DNA from 3 places in the Paenibacillus sp. FSL M8-0228 genome. Region 3 is predicted to be linked to each of the others. Evidence: riboswitches for the same ligand, from Rfam matches in the RefSeq annotation. Region 3 holds a riboswitch; each other region holds the start of a gene.
What was found. Region 3 has a riboswitch for glycine ahead of gcvT (glycine cleavage system aminomethyltransferase GcvT). Riboswitches for the same ligand answer to the same signal wherever they lie in the genome.
Positions count from the first base shown of each region.

Region 1: another riboswitch for glycine. It lies ahead of sdaAB (L-serine ammonia-lyase, iron-sulfur-dependent subunit beta); the one in region 3 lies ahead of gcvT (glycine cleavage system aminomethyltransferase GcvT).
Region 2: another riboswitch for glycine. It lies ahead of MKY98_RS20115 (alanine/glycine:cation symporter family protein); the one in region 3 lies ahead of gcvT (glycine cleavage system aminomethyltransferase GcvT).

Region 1 is NZ_JBBOXA010000001.1:430,449-435,292, forward strand. It holds gene sdaAA (L-serine ammonia-lyase, iron-sulfur-dependent, subunit alpha) at 70-969, opposite strand; gene sdaAB (L-serine ammonia-lyase, iron-sulfur-dependent subunit beta) at 959-1,648, opposite strand; glycine riboswitch at 1,861-1,976, opposite strand; gene MKY98_RS01940 (DUF6359 domain-containing protein) at 2,192-3,787, shown strand; gene MKY98_RS01945 (ABC transporter ATP-binding protein) at 4,116-4,844, shown strand, end outside.
Region 2 is NZ_JBBOXA010000001.1:4,461,159-4,466,002, forward strand. It holds gene MKY98_RS20110 (iron-containing alcohol dehydrogenase) at 1-1,156, shown strand, start outside; gene MKY98_RS20115 (alanine/glycine:cation symporter family protein) at 1,214-2,632, opposite strand; glycine riboswitch at 2,792-2,886, opposite strand; glycine riboswitch at 2,905-2,981, opposite strand; gene MKY98_RS20120 (glycoside hydrolase family 1 protein) at 3,147-4,604, opposite strand; gene MKY98_RS20125 (LacI family DNA-binding transcriptional regulator) at 4,818-4,844, shown strand, end outside.
Region 3 is NZ_JBBOXA010000001.1:4,244,359-4,249,202, reverse strand. It holds gene gcvPA (aminomethyl-transferring glycine dehydrogenase subunit GcvPA) at 1-656, opposite strand, end outside; gene gcvT (glycine cleavage system aminomethyltransferase GcvT) at 782-1,882, opposite strand; glycine riboswitch at 2,059-2,158, opposite strand; gene gcvH (glycine cleavage system protein GcvH) at 2,551-2,943, shown strand; gene MKY98_RS18940 (PTS mannitol transporter subunit IICB) at 3,370-4,844, shown strand, end outside.

The DNA of each region.
Region 1 (4,844 bases), 3.8 Mb from region 3:
AGGACAATGTAGGGGAGAGGTAGTCGCCTTGTTTTATAGAGGAAAAGTAATTGGTTTAAAGCTTAGAAATTACGACTTATTCTTCTTGATTGATGCGTTGCGTGTAAGTGATTCGGTCAAACGCTTGCCAGTCGGCGTCTGAGCCAAGCCGCCTTTGGCGGTCTCGCGGTGCTTCGACGGCATCGCGCTGCCGACTTCAAGCATCACGTCAATGACTTCGTCAGACGGAATAGCGCTGCGCACACCCGCCAAAGCCATGTCCGCTGCGGCAAGCGCAGTCACGGCTCCCAGCCCGTTGCGCACGATGCACGGAATCTCCACGAGTCCGGCGACGGGGTCGCAAATCAGGCCGAGCGTGTTCTTAAGAGCGAGGCCCACGGCGTGAACAGCCTGTTCAGGCGTACCACCGCGCAGCTCGACCATAGCGCCAGCGGCCATCCCGATAGCTGAGCCAATCTCAGCCTGACAGCCTCCCTCCGCGCCAGAAATGAAGGAGTTGTTGGCGATCACGTAGCCAATGGCTCCAGCGGCGAATAGGCCGTTCACCATATGCTCATCATCCCAGCCGAACCGTTCCTGCGCACTGATGAACACACCAGGGATAACCCCACATGAGCCTGCGGTAGGAGTGGCGACAATGCGACCCATGGATGCATTAACCTCCGACACGGAGAGGGCATAAGCCATGGCGAGCGCGGAGGCATCACCGGAGCAGGTCTCCCCTGACCGCAGATACTCGGCCAGGCGCTTGCCGTCGCCGCCCGTCAATCCACTGCGGGATACGGTGTCTTGTGTCTGACCGCGATGAACGGCTTCCTTCATGATTTCATAATAATCAGACATTTGGCGAAAGATTTCTTCCTCCGTTGTATTCGTTTCTTGTACCTGTTCTTGAATCATCAAGCGGCCAATCGTGGTGGATTCTTCAGCGCATAAAGCGCTGATCTCATGCAGATGGCTAAACCGCATCGGATTCAGCTCCTTTTTTCAAATTAATCATCTTAATTTCATACATATGAGGTAAAGAACGCAGTTCCGCAATCAGTTCAGCTGGAGCAGAACTGTCCGTTTCAATGGCGGTGAGTGCTTCACCATCCCGGCCTTTGCGATCTACGTGCATATAGGCAATGTTAATGTGGGCCGCGCCCAGCGCTGAAGTTATTGCGCCCAATGTACCGGGCTTATCCGAGTGGAGAAGCACCAGCGTAGGCAGCTCCCCGGTCAGATTGACCCGGAATTCGTTGAGTTGCTGGACATGGATGCTGCCGCCGCCGATGGAGGAGCCCAGCAGTGTGCGCTGATCCTCGCCCTTCCACAACTCGAAACGGACGGTGTTCGGATGAGGAGCGGGGAGTCCACTGACGGCGAATTCCACGGTCATCCCGGCTTGCTCGGCCCATTGCTCGGCATCTGGAATCCGGTGATCGTCCGTATCGTAATTAAGCAGTCCTGCGATGAGCGCCAGATCCGTACCGTGTCCTTTATACGTATCGGCAAAGGAGCCGTACAGTGTCATACGGGCACGGTCAGGCTGCGCCCCGAGCCAGTGCCGGGCAACGCGTGCGAGTCGCACCGCGCCTGCGGTGTGTGAACTGGAAGGTCCGGTCATGGCCGGGCCGATAATAGAAAATACATCTTTGAAACGCATGGTGTGGCCCCCTGTATGTTCTAATACCATACTATATGGTATTTCCGCGTCTTTGCGCGGTTATGACGGTTCCTAATGCTGACGCACAATGTGAGCACAAAAAAAGGACAGGATAAGGAAGTTTCCCTTATCTCTGTCCTCGTTACCTGAGAGTTTCGTGCGGTGTTCTTACCGCCTTACCCCTTGGGTGGCTTGCGCTCTCTCCAGAGTTGCGTCAGATGACGATACATGGACCTGAGAGATTATCCGCCAGCCGGGTGCTGGCGTCTTGCTCCTTCGGTGCCGCCAGAGTGTAAGCCTCCTGGACAGACTCTCCCGTCATCTTCATTCGCGTATACCGTTCTACATGTCTTTCTTAGCGTAATGTATGACGTGCTCGGTGTCAATCACAGGGTTTAATTTTTACATAAACAGGTGCATTTCCAATAAAAAAGATTAAAGTTTACATAATTACGGATGAAATCAGGAAGGAATTAGAAGATTGGCGGCTAATCTGATAGAGGACAAGTACATTTATGGAAATCATAGGAGGGATATTGACGTATGGTAAAAGGCTTGCGGTTCACAGGTTCACGCTTAAAAGGGATGCTGCATCTAGCAGCGATCGTTTCACTGCTGATCGGGATCTTCGTTCCGTTCGGTCAGATCAAGGCAGAGGGAGCATTGACAGTAGCCGAAGCACTTCAGGGCCAAAGCAGTGGAGGTACGGTGACGGTAGAAGGTTATATCGTCGGACATGCCACCGGATCGAAAACGGCTAACTTTTCTTCTCCGTTTGCGAATGATTTTAACGTACTGATTGCCGACCAGGCCAATGAACGTAGCACGTCTAATCTATTGGATGTACAGCTGACATCCGCGTACAGAGGGCAATTTGGGCTAACAGGCCATCCTGAGCTGATTGGCAGCAAAATCCGTGTGACGGGTACACTCGGCGCCTACAATAATTTTGGTGGAGTGAAAAGCCCAAGCGCTGTTGAACTGGTGAACGGAAGCGAGCCAGGGGAACCTGGTGAACCTGAACCTGGCAACCCGGGTCAACCCGGTACTACATTGCCGGATGGAAAAGGCAAAAAGGTGCTGCTCGATAATACGCACGCACAGACCGCTGGTGCAGCAGATTGGGTCATTGAAGGCGCCTTCTCCGACTTTGCCAATGGACTGCGTAATGTAGGCTTTACGGTAGACCCATTAAATCGTCCCATTCCTTTTACTTATGGAGAGCAGGCCATAACCTATGACAAGCTGCGCCAATATGATGTGTTCATTATTGGTGAAGCGAATGTTGCCTTTAAGGCATCCGAGCAGGCTGCCCTGCTGCAATACGTGAATAACGGAGGGAGCGTCTTCTTCATCTCCGATCATTATAATGCAGATCGTAACAAAAACCGTTGGGATTCCTCCGAGGTTATGAATGGCTACCGTCGTGGAGCCTATACTAATCCGGCCAAAGGCATGACTGCAGAAGAGGCTGCATCACCGGCAATGCAAGGATTAACAAGCTCCGATTGGCTGGCGGCCAACTTTGGCGTTCGTTTCCGTTACAATGCGCTCGGTGATGTGAATGCTACCGACATTGTAGCCGCAGATCAATCTTTCGGTATTACCAAGGGTGTGCGCTCGATTGCCATGCATGCAGGATCTACGCTGGCTATTATTGATCCTACCAAGGCTAAAGGCATTGCTTATATCCCTTCAGGCACGAAAAAATGGGGGAATGCGGTAGATCAGGGGGTTTATAACGGCGGGGGCCGTGCGGAAGGACCTTATGCCGCTATCTCCAAGGTAGGCCATGGCAAGGCGGCATTCATCGGTGATTCTTCCCCTGTAGAAGATGCTACACCGAAATATGTGCGTGAGGAAAACGGACAGTCGAAGAAGACATATGATGGCTTCAAAGAAGTGGATGATTCAACCTTCCTGGTGCAAACGGTTCAATGGCTTGCATGGAAGCAGGACTACACGAAATTGTCTGATGTGGCAGGTTTGACTCTGGATCAACCAACGAAGCTTCTGCCATTCGAAGAGCCTGCGGCGTCCACGGAACCACAGCCTGAGCCTTGGTCTGCTCCGGCAGCAGGCTACAAATGGTACGATCCTAGAACATTCAAGTCTGGCTCCTATGGAGCGGCTTCGTAAATTATATTGTCAGGAGCTCAATGTGAGCTTGGGTTAGTTAGTCGTTTGATCCCTGCTGAGGGATCAGGCGACTTTTTTTGTGATGAAAATTAACCTGTGGTTGGTTATTTCATTACATTTTGTGCCAGAAAGGCCGCACTATTGCTGGATCATTGATTTTTTAAATGATGTTGATAGCATAATCTTAATTGATATATCCATATACTGGTGATAGGATGTATTCAAATTATTCCGACAAAAACGGTATGTAATGTTCATGAGAGGTTTTAAACATCAAACATGGTGAGAATAAGCGGGACAAGACCATGGAGAATGGAGGAAGCGCGCATTGAATACCGAACCTGTGTTGGAAATTAAAGGATTATCCGTATCTTTTCGCATCCAGGATCAATATCACCCCGCAGTCGACCATCTGGATCTGACGGTCAACCCCAATGAAGTGCTGGCTGTAGTCGGAGAATCCGGCTGTGGCAAAAGCGCGTTAGCGCTTTCGATCCCGCAACTGCATGACATGGAACGCACGCGTGTAGAGGGGGAGGTCTTTTTTAAAGGAACGGACTTGAACCGTCTTTCCTCAGGGCAAATGAATAAAATCCGCGGAGCGGGAATTGGCATGATCTTTCAGGACCCGTTGACAGCACTCAACCCGTTGATGAGCATTGGCAAGCAGATTGAGGAAAATCTCGATTATCATACGTCACTATCTACGAAGCAAAAAAGGGAACGTGTGCTTGAGCTGCTGGAAAGTGTAGATATACCGAATCCAGTGCGTGTGTATGATCAGTATCCGCATGAACTGTCAGGAGGGATGCGGCAGCGTGTGATGATCGCGATTGCCATAGCTTGCCGACCTTCTCTTATTATTGCAGATGAGCCGACGACTGCGCTCGATGTAACGATCCAATCGCAAATTCTCGACTTGCTCAAACAGCTTCAACAGGAGACTGGGAGCGGTATTATCCTGATTACGCACGATCTTGGTGTTGTGGCAGAAGTAGCCGACCGCGTGGTGGTCATGTATGCCGGAGAAATCGTGGAGAGCGCTGATGTTTTTGAA
Region 2 (4,844 bases), 220 kb from region 3:
TTATAACCCCACCAAATTAATATTTGGAGACAATCAAATTGAAGAACTGCAGCAGGAGCTGCTGAATTACGGCAAAAATATTTTACTGATATACGGAGGCGGAAGTGTCAAGCGAAATGGTCTGTATGACCAGGTATTAAACGCGTTAGAGCCGCTACATCTTAACATTCATGAATTGTCCGGCGTAGAGCCGAATCCGCGCTTGTCTACCGTTAAGAAGGGCATCGACATTTGCCGAAATGAAAACATCGACTTCTTACTTGCAGTAGGCGGCGGAAGCGTTATTGATTGCACCAAAGCCATCGCAGCAGGGGCTAAATATGACGGCGATGTGTGGGATATTATCAACAAAAAGCACATGCCGACCGAGGCTCTACCATTCGGCACCATCCTCACACTCGCCGCCACCGGTTCAGAAATGAATCCGGATTCTGTCATCACCAACTGGGAAACGAACGAAAAATACGTATGGGGCAGCGCGGTGACGCATCCGAAGTTTTCGATTCTGGACCCAAAAAACACCTTCTCTGTGCCACGTGATCAGACGGTATATGGCATGGTGGATATGATGAGCCATGTATTTGAACAGTATTTTCACAATGTTAAAAATACACCGTTGCAAGATCGTATGTGCTTTTCCGTGCTGCAAACCGTAATCGAAACTGCACCTAAGCTGTTGGAGGATTTGCACAACTACGAGCATCGCGAAACGATTTTATATGCCGGAACGATTGCTCTTAACGGAACACTGCAAATGGGCTACTTCGGGGACTGGGCTTCGCATACGATTGAACATGCATTATCTGCTGTATATGATATTCCTCATGCTGGCGGTCTGGCGATCCTATTCCCCAACTGGATGAGACATACGGTGGATCAGGATGCTGCACGCATGAAACGGCTGATGCTCAGCATGTTTGACTTAGACACCGTAGATAAAACAGATAGAGAAATCGCTTTGGAGGGTATTGACCGTCTTAGTGCATTCTGGACAAGTCTCGGTGCCCCTTCCACCCTGGCCGATTACAATATTAATGATGAGCAATTGGAAAAAATCGCAACCATTGCAGCCCGTGAAATGGAATATGGAGGCTTCGGTAATTATAAAAAGCTGAATCAAGAAGATATTTTAGCTATTTTGCGTGCATCGTTATAACATTCAAAAGGGAGTGTCCTCAAGCCTGTGATGGCTGAGAGCACTCCCTTTTGAAATTTATGAATTAACCGTTTGTCCCTTTTCTTCTACTTGAATAGCTGCCCCTACACTGGCACCTGCAAGAATGCCCTTTTTCTTACTAGAATTCAGAGAATCCATATAGGTTCGGGTTTCTGCAACGACAATGCCTGATAAGCCGAGCAGTGCAATCAGGTTCGGGAAAGCCATCATTGCGTTAAAGATATCTGCCAGCAGCCAAATCGCATCCAGTTTAATGAACGCGCCCCCGCCAACGAGTAGAATGAACAGATAACGGTATGGCTTAATCCACTTGACCCCAAGCAAATATTCAACACAGCGTTCCCCGTAATAGTTCCAGCCGAGCATGGTGGTGAACGCGAACATAATCAGAATAATTGTGAGCAGTTCTGCCCCCAGCGGGAATGCGCTGGAAAATGCTTGCTGAGTCATCAGACCCGCATCGGTAGGCCCGCTCCACACACCGCTAACCAGTAGCGTCAACCCGGTCATCACACAAATAACCATCGTATCAATAAACACGCCTGTCATGGAAATCAACCCTTGCTCCGCAGGCCATTTGGTTTTGGCAGCTGCGGCTGCAATCGGTGCGCTCCCCAATCCGGCCTCATTGGCAAAAATACCTCTGGCTACCCCACTTCGCATCGCCAGCATAATCGTAGCTCCGGCAAATCCGCCCGTTGCAGATGTAGTTGAAAATGCCGAATGGAGCACCAGCGCAATTGCGGCAGGAAGCTGGTCAGCAAACCGAATCAGTACGATGAGACAGATCAGTACGTACAAGCCTGTTTTAAAAGGAACGACCTTCGTCGATACCTTGGCAATGCTTTTGAGTCCTCCAATAGTAACCAGTCCAGTAAGGATAGCTATAATCAGTGCCGTTACAATGGGCGGAACGCCAAAACTGTTTTCCGTCGAAGATACAATCGCTTTGACCTGCGGAAACGTTCCAATCCCGAACAACGCCACCAGCATGCCCGAAAAAGCAAACAGCATCGCCAGCGGTTTAAAACGACGTCCTAGACCTTTCTCAATATAATACATCGGGCCGCCGGAAAATTGTCCATTCCGATCCTTCACCCGGTATTTTACTGCAAGTACACCTTCCGCATATTTCGTCGCCATCCCAAAAAAGGCTGCAACGACCATCCAGAACAAGGCACCCGGCCCGCCCAGCTTAATGGCTGTCGCTACGCCGACAATACTTCCTGTGCCAACTGTAGCCGCTAGCGCCGTACTCAAAGCCGCAAAACTACTTACATCCCCGCTGCCTTCATTCGGGGCCTTACCGATCAGCTTGATCGCCAGGGGCAGGCGGAATACCTGCAACATTTTCAGACGTATGGTCAGCCACAACCCCGTTCCCATGACAAGAATGATGAGAGGCGCCCCCCATATCCAACTGCTAATCGCTTCTAACACATGTACCAAATTCATTTCAACCCGCTCCTCCAGCATATTAGAAAACAAAAAAGAGTCAAATCAGCTGATTCGACTCCTGGAGAGGTTAAAGGCACGAAAAAATACAACCATCTTGTGCAGGTTTCTGCCTCTAATAGCTCATAAAAAAGCCTAGGGCATTCCCTGTCACAGGTTATTCGCGTCTCTGTCCTTTTGCCTGAGAGTTTAAGCAGATGTTCTCTGCGGTGCACCTTCGGCGCCCAATTAAGGGTCTCTCCAGAGTTCTGTCCGTTTACGGTCCCCGCTTGTGGCTGTAAACAGCCTAAGCACCTGAGAGTTTTGCCCCTTCGGTCGGAACTTTCGTTCCATCTCCCGCAAACATCAACCAGACATATGAAATTTTTATTCATTATACAGAAAACTTTCAGCTTATTACAAGTGAAAAGTTTGTGAAGCCCTCTGAAATATTATTATGTCTATCAAAAAAGCGGGTACAGCAGATTGCATCCTTAGGATGTCCTCTGCTATACCCGCCCGAGACGATATGAAATTACAATTCTTCACCATTGGTTGCTATCACATTTTTATACCAGTTAAAAGAGTCTTTTTTGGAGCGTTTGAGCGTTCCGTTACCGTCATCATCCAGATCAACGTAAATAAATCCGTAGCGCTTGGACATTTCGGAAGTAGACATGCTCACAAGGTCGATAGGGCCCCAGTTGGTGTAACCAATCAGATCAACACCGTCGGCAATCGCTTCCTTCATTTGGACAATATGCTGACGCAAGTAATCAATGCGATACGTGTCATGCACAGAGCCGTCCTCTTCCACCTTATCATATGCACCCAAGCCATTTTCCACGATGAACAGAGGCTTTTGATAGCGATCATAAAACGTATTCAGTGTAACACGCAGGCCGATCGGATCGATCTGCCATCCCCAGTCGGAGGACTGCAGATACGGATTTTTCACGCCGCCAATCAGGTTTCCTGCTGCTTTCTCGCCTTCTGGACCTGCCGATACGGTCAAGGTCATGTAGTAGCTAAATGAGATAAAATCAACCGTATTATTTTTCAAAATTTCGTCATCGCCGGGTTCTGTCTGGATCACAATATTATTTTCTTCAAAATAACGATTCATATAGTTGGAATATTCCCCACGGGCATGCACATCCGTAAAGAATAGGTTCATCTGATTTTCATGCTGGGCTTTCAGTATATCCGCTGGGTTACACGTATGTGGATAGCTTTCTATACGTGCCAACATACAGCCGATCTGAGCACCCGGGATGATCTCATGTCCCCGTTTGGTTGCCAGTGCACTAGCTACAAATTGATGATGCAATGCTTGATATATCGCTTGCTGTTTGTTTTCTACACGGTCAATAACCACACCGCCACCGGTGAACGGACTCATGGTCATTACATTGATTTCATTAAAGGTCAGCCAGTATTTTACTTTATCCTTATAGCGTGTAAACACCGTTTCGGCATAATTGACGTAATGCTGTATGACTTCACGACCCAGCCAGCCATTATACTTCTGAGTCAGACCTAGCGGTGTTTCATAATGTGACAATGTTACCAAGGGCTCAATATTATATTTGCGCAGCTCATCAAATACATTGTCGTAGAATTGCAATCCTGCTTCATTCGGCTCGTGATCATAGCCATTCGGGAAAATCCGCGACCAGTGGATGGACATACGAAATACTTTAAAGCCCATTTCAGCGAACAATGCAATATCTTCTTTGTAGTGGTGGTAAAAGTCCACACCTTCACGTTTTGGGAAACGGGCATTGACTTTGCCTGCCAAAATGTCTTCGAGTCGCTCGGACGAAATCTCTATAGCGTGATCGTTCTTACGTTCCGCTTTGGGTACATAAGCAATCATGTCTGCGCTGGACAAGCCTTTTCCATCTACGTCAAAAGCACCTTCCAATTGGTTGGCTGCAGTTGCCCCGCCCCACAAGAAGTTTTTCGGAAATCCTTTTAGCATCTTCGTCATGGTATAAAGACCTCTTTCCGTATATAAGATTTTTACTTTGGCCTAAGTAATCCCATCAAATGCTGCAAATGTGAATCCATACCTAACGGTAACCGTTCTCCTTTGAAATGCATTGACAGATGCTTTAAAATAGATGTAATGCCCTCATAAGCATCCTAATTGTTGTAACGCGTTTCATGTCAAGTATTTTTTTCTTATGTGAGGAGAAGCACCATGTCGAATCTTGATCAAATTGCAAAA
Region 3 (4,844 bases):
CCGAAAAAGTTGGGGCTTTGGACCAAAACAGCCGCGGTCTGTTCCGATACGGCCGCCGCTAACGCATCAGCATCCGTTACACCGTCCGAACAGCCGATCTCCACGATGTCCAAATTCAATCCGCGTGCATAGGTTGCCAATACCTGACGTGCCTCTGGATGGACGGACCTCGATACGATAAGCTGTTTACGGCGGGTAGCTGCGGCGGACAGTGAGCCCGCTTCCGCCAGTGCAGTCGCTCCGTCGTACATGCTGGCATTAGCTACAGCCATGCCCGTCAATTCGCAAATATACGACTGAAATTCGAAAATGGCTTGTAGCTCGCCTTGGCTTACTTCCGGCTGATAGGGGGTGTAGGCTGTATAGAATTCCGAGCGTGAAGTGATGTGCTGGATGACCGACGGAATATGATGATCATAAATTCCTGCGCCAAGAAAGCTGGCATGTGTGTCTGTATTGGCGTTGTGTCCAGCCAGCTCGGCCAAGTGGCGGGTTAAGGCTTTCTCATCGAGTCGAGAAGAAAGAGGGAGTTCCCCTTGATATCGAATGGCCTCTGGAATGTCACTGAATAAATCATCAATGGATGATACACCCACCACACGCAGCATTTCGGTTTGATCTTGTTCAGTCATAGGGAGATAACGATGCTGCTTCATAGGTTCTGGCTCCTTTCGAAAAGCAAAATTTTAAATCGTAATTAGCTAATAAAAAAGTGTGAGCTGAAAAACCCGGAAGTTCATATCTGACATGTTTGCTTTATTGGAATGAAGAGAGTTTAAGATTAGCGCGGGCGTTTATAAAAGGGTGCTGCCACTACCTCGGCACGCAGGCGTTTGCCACGAATCTCAACCTCCAGCGGTGTGGAGAGGGCACTAAAACGACTGTCCACCAAGGCGAGGCCCAGATTACGCTTCAAGGTGGGCGACTGAGTCCCCGTTGTGACCTCACCGATGCGTTGTCCTTCTGCGAATACCGGATAATGGGCGCGTGGGATGCCGCGATCAATCATTTCCAGCCCGATCAATTTACGAGGAATCCCTTGATCTTTCTGACGTTGCAGTGCTTCTCTACCGATAAAATCTCCTTTATTCAGCTTGACGAAGTACCCTAGACCGGCTTCAAGTGGTGAAATCGTGGCAGATAGCTCCTGTCCGTACAGCGGCAACCGAGCCTCAAAGCGTAGTGTATCCCGAGCACCAAGTCCAGCGGGAATCAGCCCATACGACTCACCGGAACGAAGCAAACCCTCCCATACGGCGGGTGCTTCCGCAGCAGGTACATAAAATTCAAAACCGTCTTCGCCCGTATATCCGGTTCGTGAGACGAGTGCTTTTGCTCCGAACAATGGCACGTTCTCATGAAAGTGGAAAGATGCCAGATTCGTAATATCCGTATCTGCCACGGCTGCGGCAATACGTGCTGCTTCCGGTCCCTGCAATGCCAGCAATGCTATTGCATCAGACACATTCTCCATGTGAACGGATGCAGGCACATGACGAAGTAACCAATCCCAATCCTTATCAATGTTGGAGGCGTTCACAACGAGCATGTAGCGCTCCGGTCCTTTGCAGTAAATAAGCAGGTCGTCTACTACACCTCCATCGGGGTAACACAGGAGTGAATATTGTGCCTGACCTGGTTCCAACTGGCTGACATCATTCGTGGTCACCCTTTGTAGAAAAGCTTCGGCCTCTTTGCCTTCAACCAAAAACTCACCCATATGCGATACATCGAATAAACCCGCACGTTGCCGGACGGCCTCATGCTCCTTTTGGATACCGCTAAACTGAACGGGGAGCTCCCAGCCGCCAAAGTCAATACAACGAACCCCAGACTGCGTCCCGTAGGACGAATATAGCGGTGTTTTTCGCAAATTAGTCATGTTTCCACTCCTATCCGGTGTGATCGGCAAAACAAAAAAGACAGGCCGAAAAAAACGTATAGACAGCAGTCTATACTCTTTTTTCAGCTCTGTCCTTGATACCAGAAAGTTACCCCGGTATGTACCGGGTTTCCTCTTGGGTGATCCGCTCCAATAGCGAATGCTCTCCAGAGATGCGTCCGGCAGAGGTCCTTTTGCCTGAGAGATTCACCTGCAATGCAGGCTTACTCCTTCGGCGCTACCTTCGGGATCAGCAGTATATTACCTGGCTTTGCAGATAACAACTTGATCCGATTCGCGTGCACAACTGTCTCACAAGCGGCAACAGCTATGCGAATCTTTTTGGCAGTCTCTCCCTCTGCGTTCATCCGCGTTTGCAGTTGTCGGGTGTTTCCCAAAGTATTTGCTATAACCCATTAATACGCAAATTCATTCAAAATGTCAATAAAAATGTCATCAAAAACAATAGAAAAAACATTTAATATATAAATAAGGATATGTAAGCGTTTGTTATAAATTATTATATTTTTATATAGAGCGCTATAGGAGGTGATATGAAGTATTTTTGTTAGTATTATTGACATGAGTGTTCGTATTGTCATAATCTTAACCTGTCTAATACAGGTGAGCAAATGCGATTTTATTCATATGGAAGTGAGGGGAACAGAATGGGTGAAGTGAAGCAGCAACTTTGGTATACAGACGAACATGAGTGGGTTCAGCGGACAGAGAATGGAACGGTGCGGATTGGTATTACAGACTTTGCACAGCACCAACTGGGTGATATTGTTTTTGTAGAATTACCTGAGGCGGGAGTAACGATTGAGCAGGGAGCGGAGATCGGTACGATTGAATCGGTGAAGACGGTATCCGACCTTTTTGCTCCGGTGACGGGAACCATATTAAAAGTGAATGAAGCGCTGGAAGGTACACCTGAGCTAGTGAATGAATCTCCATATGACAAAGGTTGGATGGTAGAAGTAGAGATGGATAAAGATGTGGAGGAATCATTGGGCAAACTACTGTCGGCGGATCAGTATGAGCAGTTGATTTCGGAGTAATAAATAGAGCAATGCAGCATGAAATAATAGCGTGTTATTCGGAATTTTATATTGATTTTTAATTGAATAAGAGCATCGTTAGTTTGCTCGATTTTTGTATAAAATAGTCGCTATGATTTGACGTAGCGGCTATTTTTTTGTCTTTTTTTGAAAACGTAATTACGTGTGTTGTTCTGATATAGTGGGTTGTCCCCATATAGGAATCATACATAATCCAGCGCGGTTTTTCGACTAATTTCTATAGCTACAGGTCATATTAAGAAGAATTATGCAGGTATAATATCTTCCTGGATAATTTAAATTTAAATGTTGTCATCAACGTTCATGACGAAAGTACGTTTTCATTTCGTTGATGAAGATAGCGCTGTCATTTAGTATGAATTTTAAGAAAAGGTAGTGATGCTTACCTACAAGGAGGATTTGAATATGAGTACATTGGACGCAAAGCCAAGTTCAAAAGGAGGCACTCGTGTCGCCGTACAGCGTTTTGGCCGTTTTCTTAGCGGTATGGTTATGCCCAATATGGGAGCCTTTATTGCGTGGGGGTTGATTACGGCACTCTTTATTCCGACCGGATGGTTCCCGAACGAAGGTTTTGCACAGTTGGTTGATCCGATGAAAAATTATTTGTTGCCGCTGCTGATTGGTTATACAGGGGGCACGATGATTCACGGACAGCGTGGAGGTGTGATCGGTGCCATCATGACGATGGGTGTCATAGTAGGAGCCGATATCCCGATGTTCCTGGGCGCGATGGTAGCTGGTCCGCTGGCTGCGTGGATATTGAAGAAGTTCGACAAGGCCATTGAAGGCAAAGTCAGATCAGGCTTTGAAATGCTGGTCAATAATTTTTCGGCCGGGATTATCGGTGCCATTCTAGCACTGCTTGCCCATGTGGCGATCGGCCCGGTTGTACAAATGATCAGTCAAGTGTTGTCGGCAGGGGTACAGTTCCTCGTGAACGCGGGGCTATTGCCGCTTGTCAACCTCATTATTGAGCCCGGAAAAGTATTATTTTTAAACAACGCGCTGAATCACGGAGTATTGAGTCCGATTGCGTTGGAGGAAGCTGCAAGAACAGGCAAATCCGTACTGTTCATGCTGGAATCCAACCCTGGGCCGGGGCTTGGTATTTTGCTGGCCTACTGTCTGTTCGGTAAAGGCTCTGCGAAGTCGTCAGCTCCTGGCGCAGTCATCATTCATTTTTTCGGCGGGATTCATGAAATTTATTTCCCTTATATTTTGATGAAGCCGATTCTGATTCTTGCAGCTATAGCTGGCGGTGTTGTGGGAACCTTCTGTTTCATGTTGACAGGTGCCGGACTGGTTGCTGCTCCTTCACCGGGTAGTATCATCGCCTATTTTCTAATGACGCCAAAAGGTGGATATTTGCCAATGCTGAGCGGGGTGATCGCTGCTGCGGTCGTATCCTTTGCTGTTGCAGCAGTGTTACTCAAGACAGGTAAGCAACAAGAAGAGGGGCTGGAGGAAGCTGCATCTCGCCTGAAAGATATGAAAAGTCAAAGCAAGAGTGCCAGTGCTAACGCCACTGTAATGGAAGATAACCACGAATCTGATCGTGCTGCCGAGATTGTCGCAGATCGAACGCTCAAGGATAAATCCGAAGTGAACAAGATTGTCTTTTCCTGTGATGCAGGTATGGGTTCAAGCGCGATGGGTGCCTCGATTTTACGCAAAAAAATGAAGCAGGCGGGCGTAGGCGTAACAGTTACGAATACGGCAATCAGTGAAATTCCACAGGATGCGGATATTGTCATTACGCAAAAAACGTTGACAGACCGGGCTAAAACAGTAGTCCCGAATGCTGAACACATTTCCATTGACAATTTTCTGAAGAGTCCTGAATACGAAGCGCTGGTTGAACGTCTGAAATCCGATTC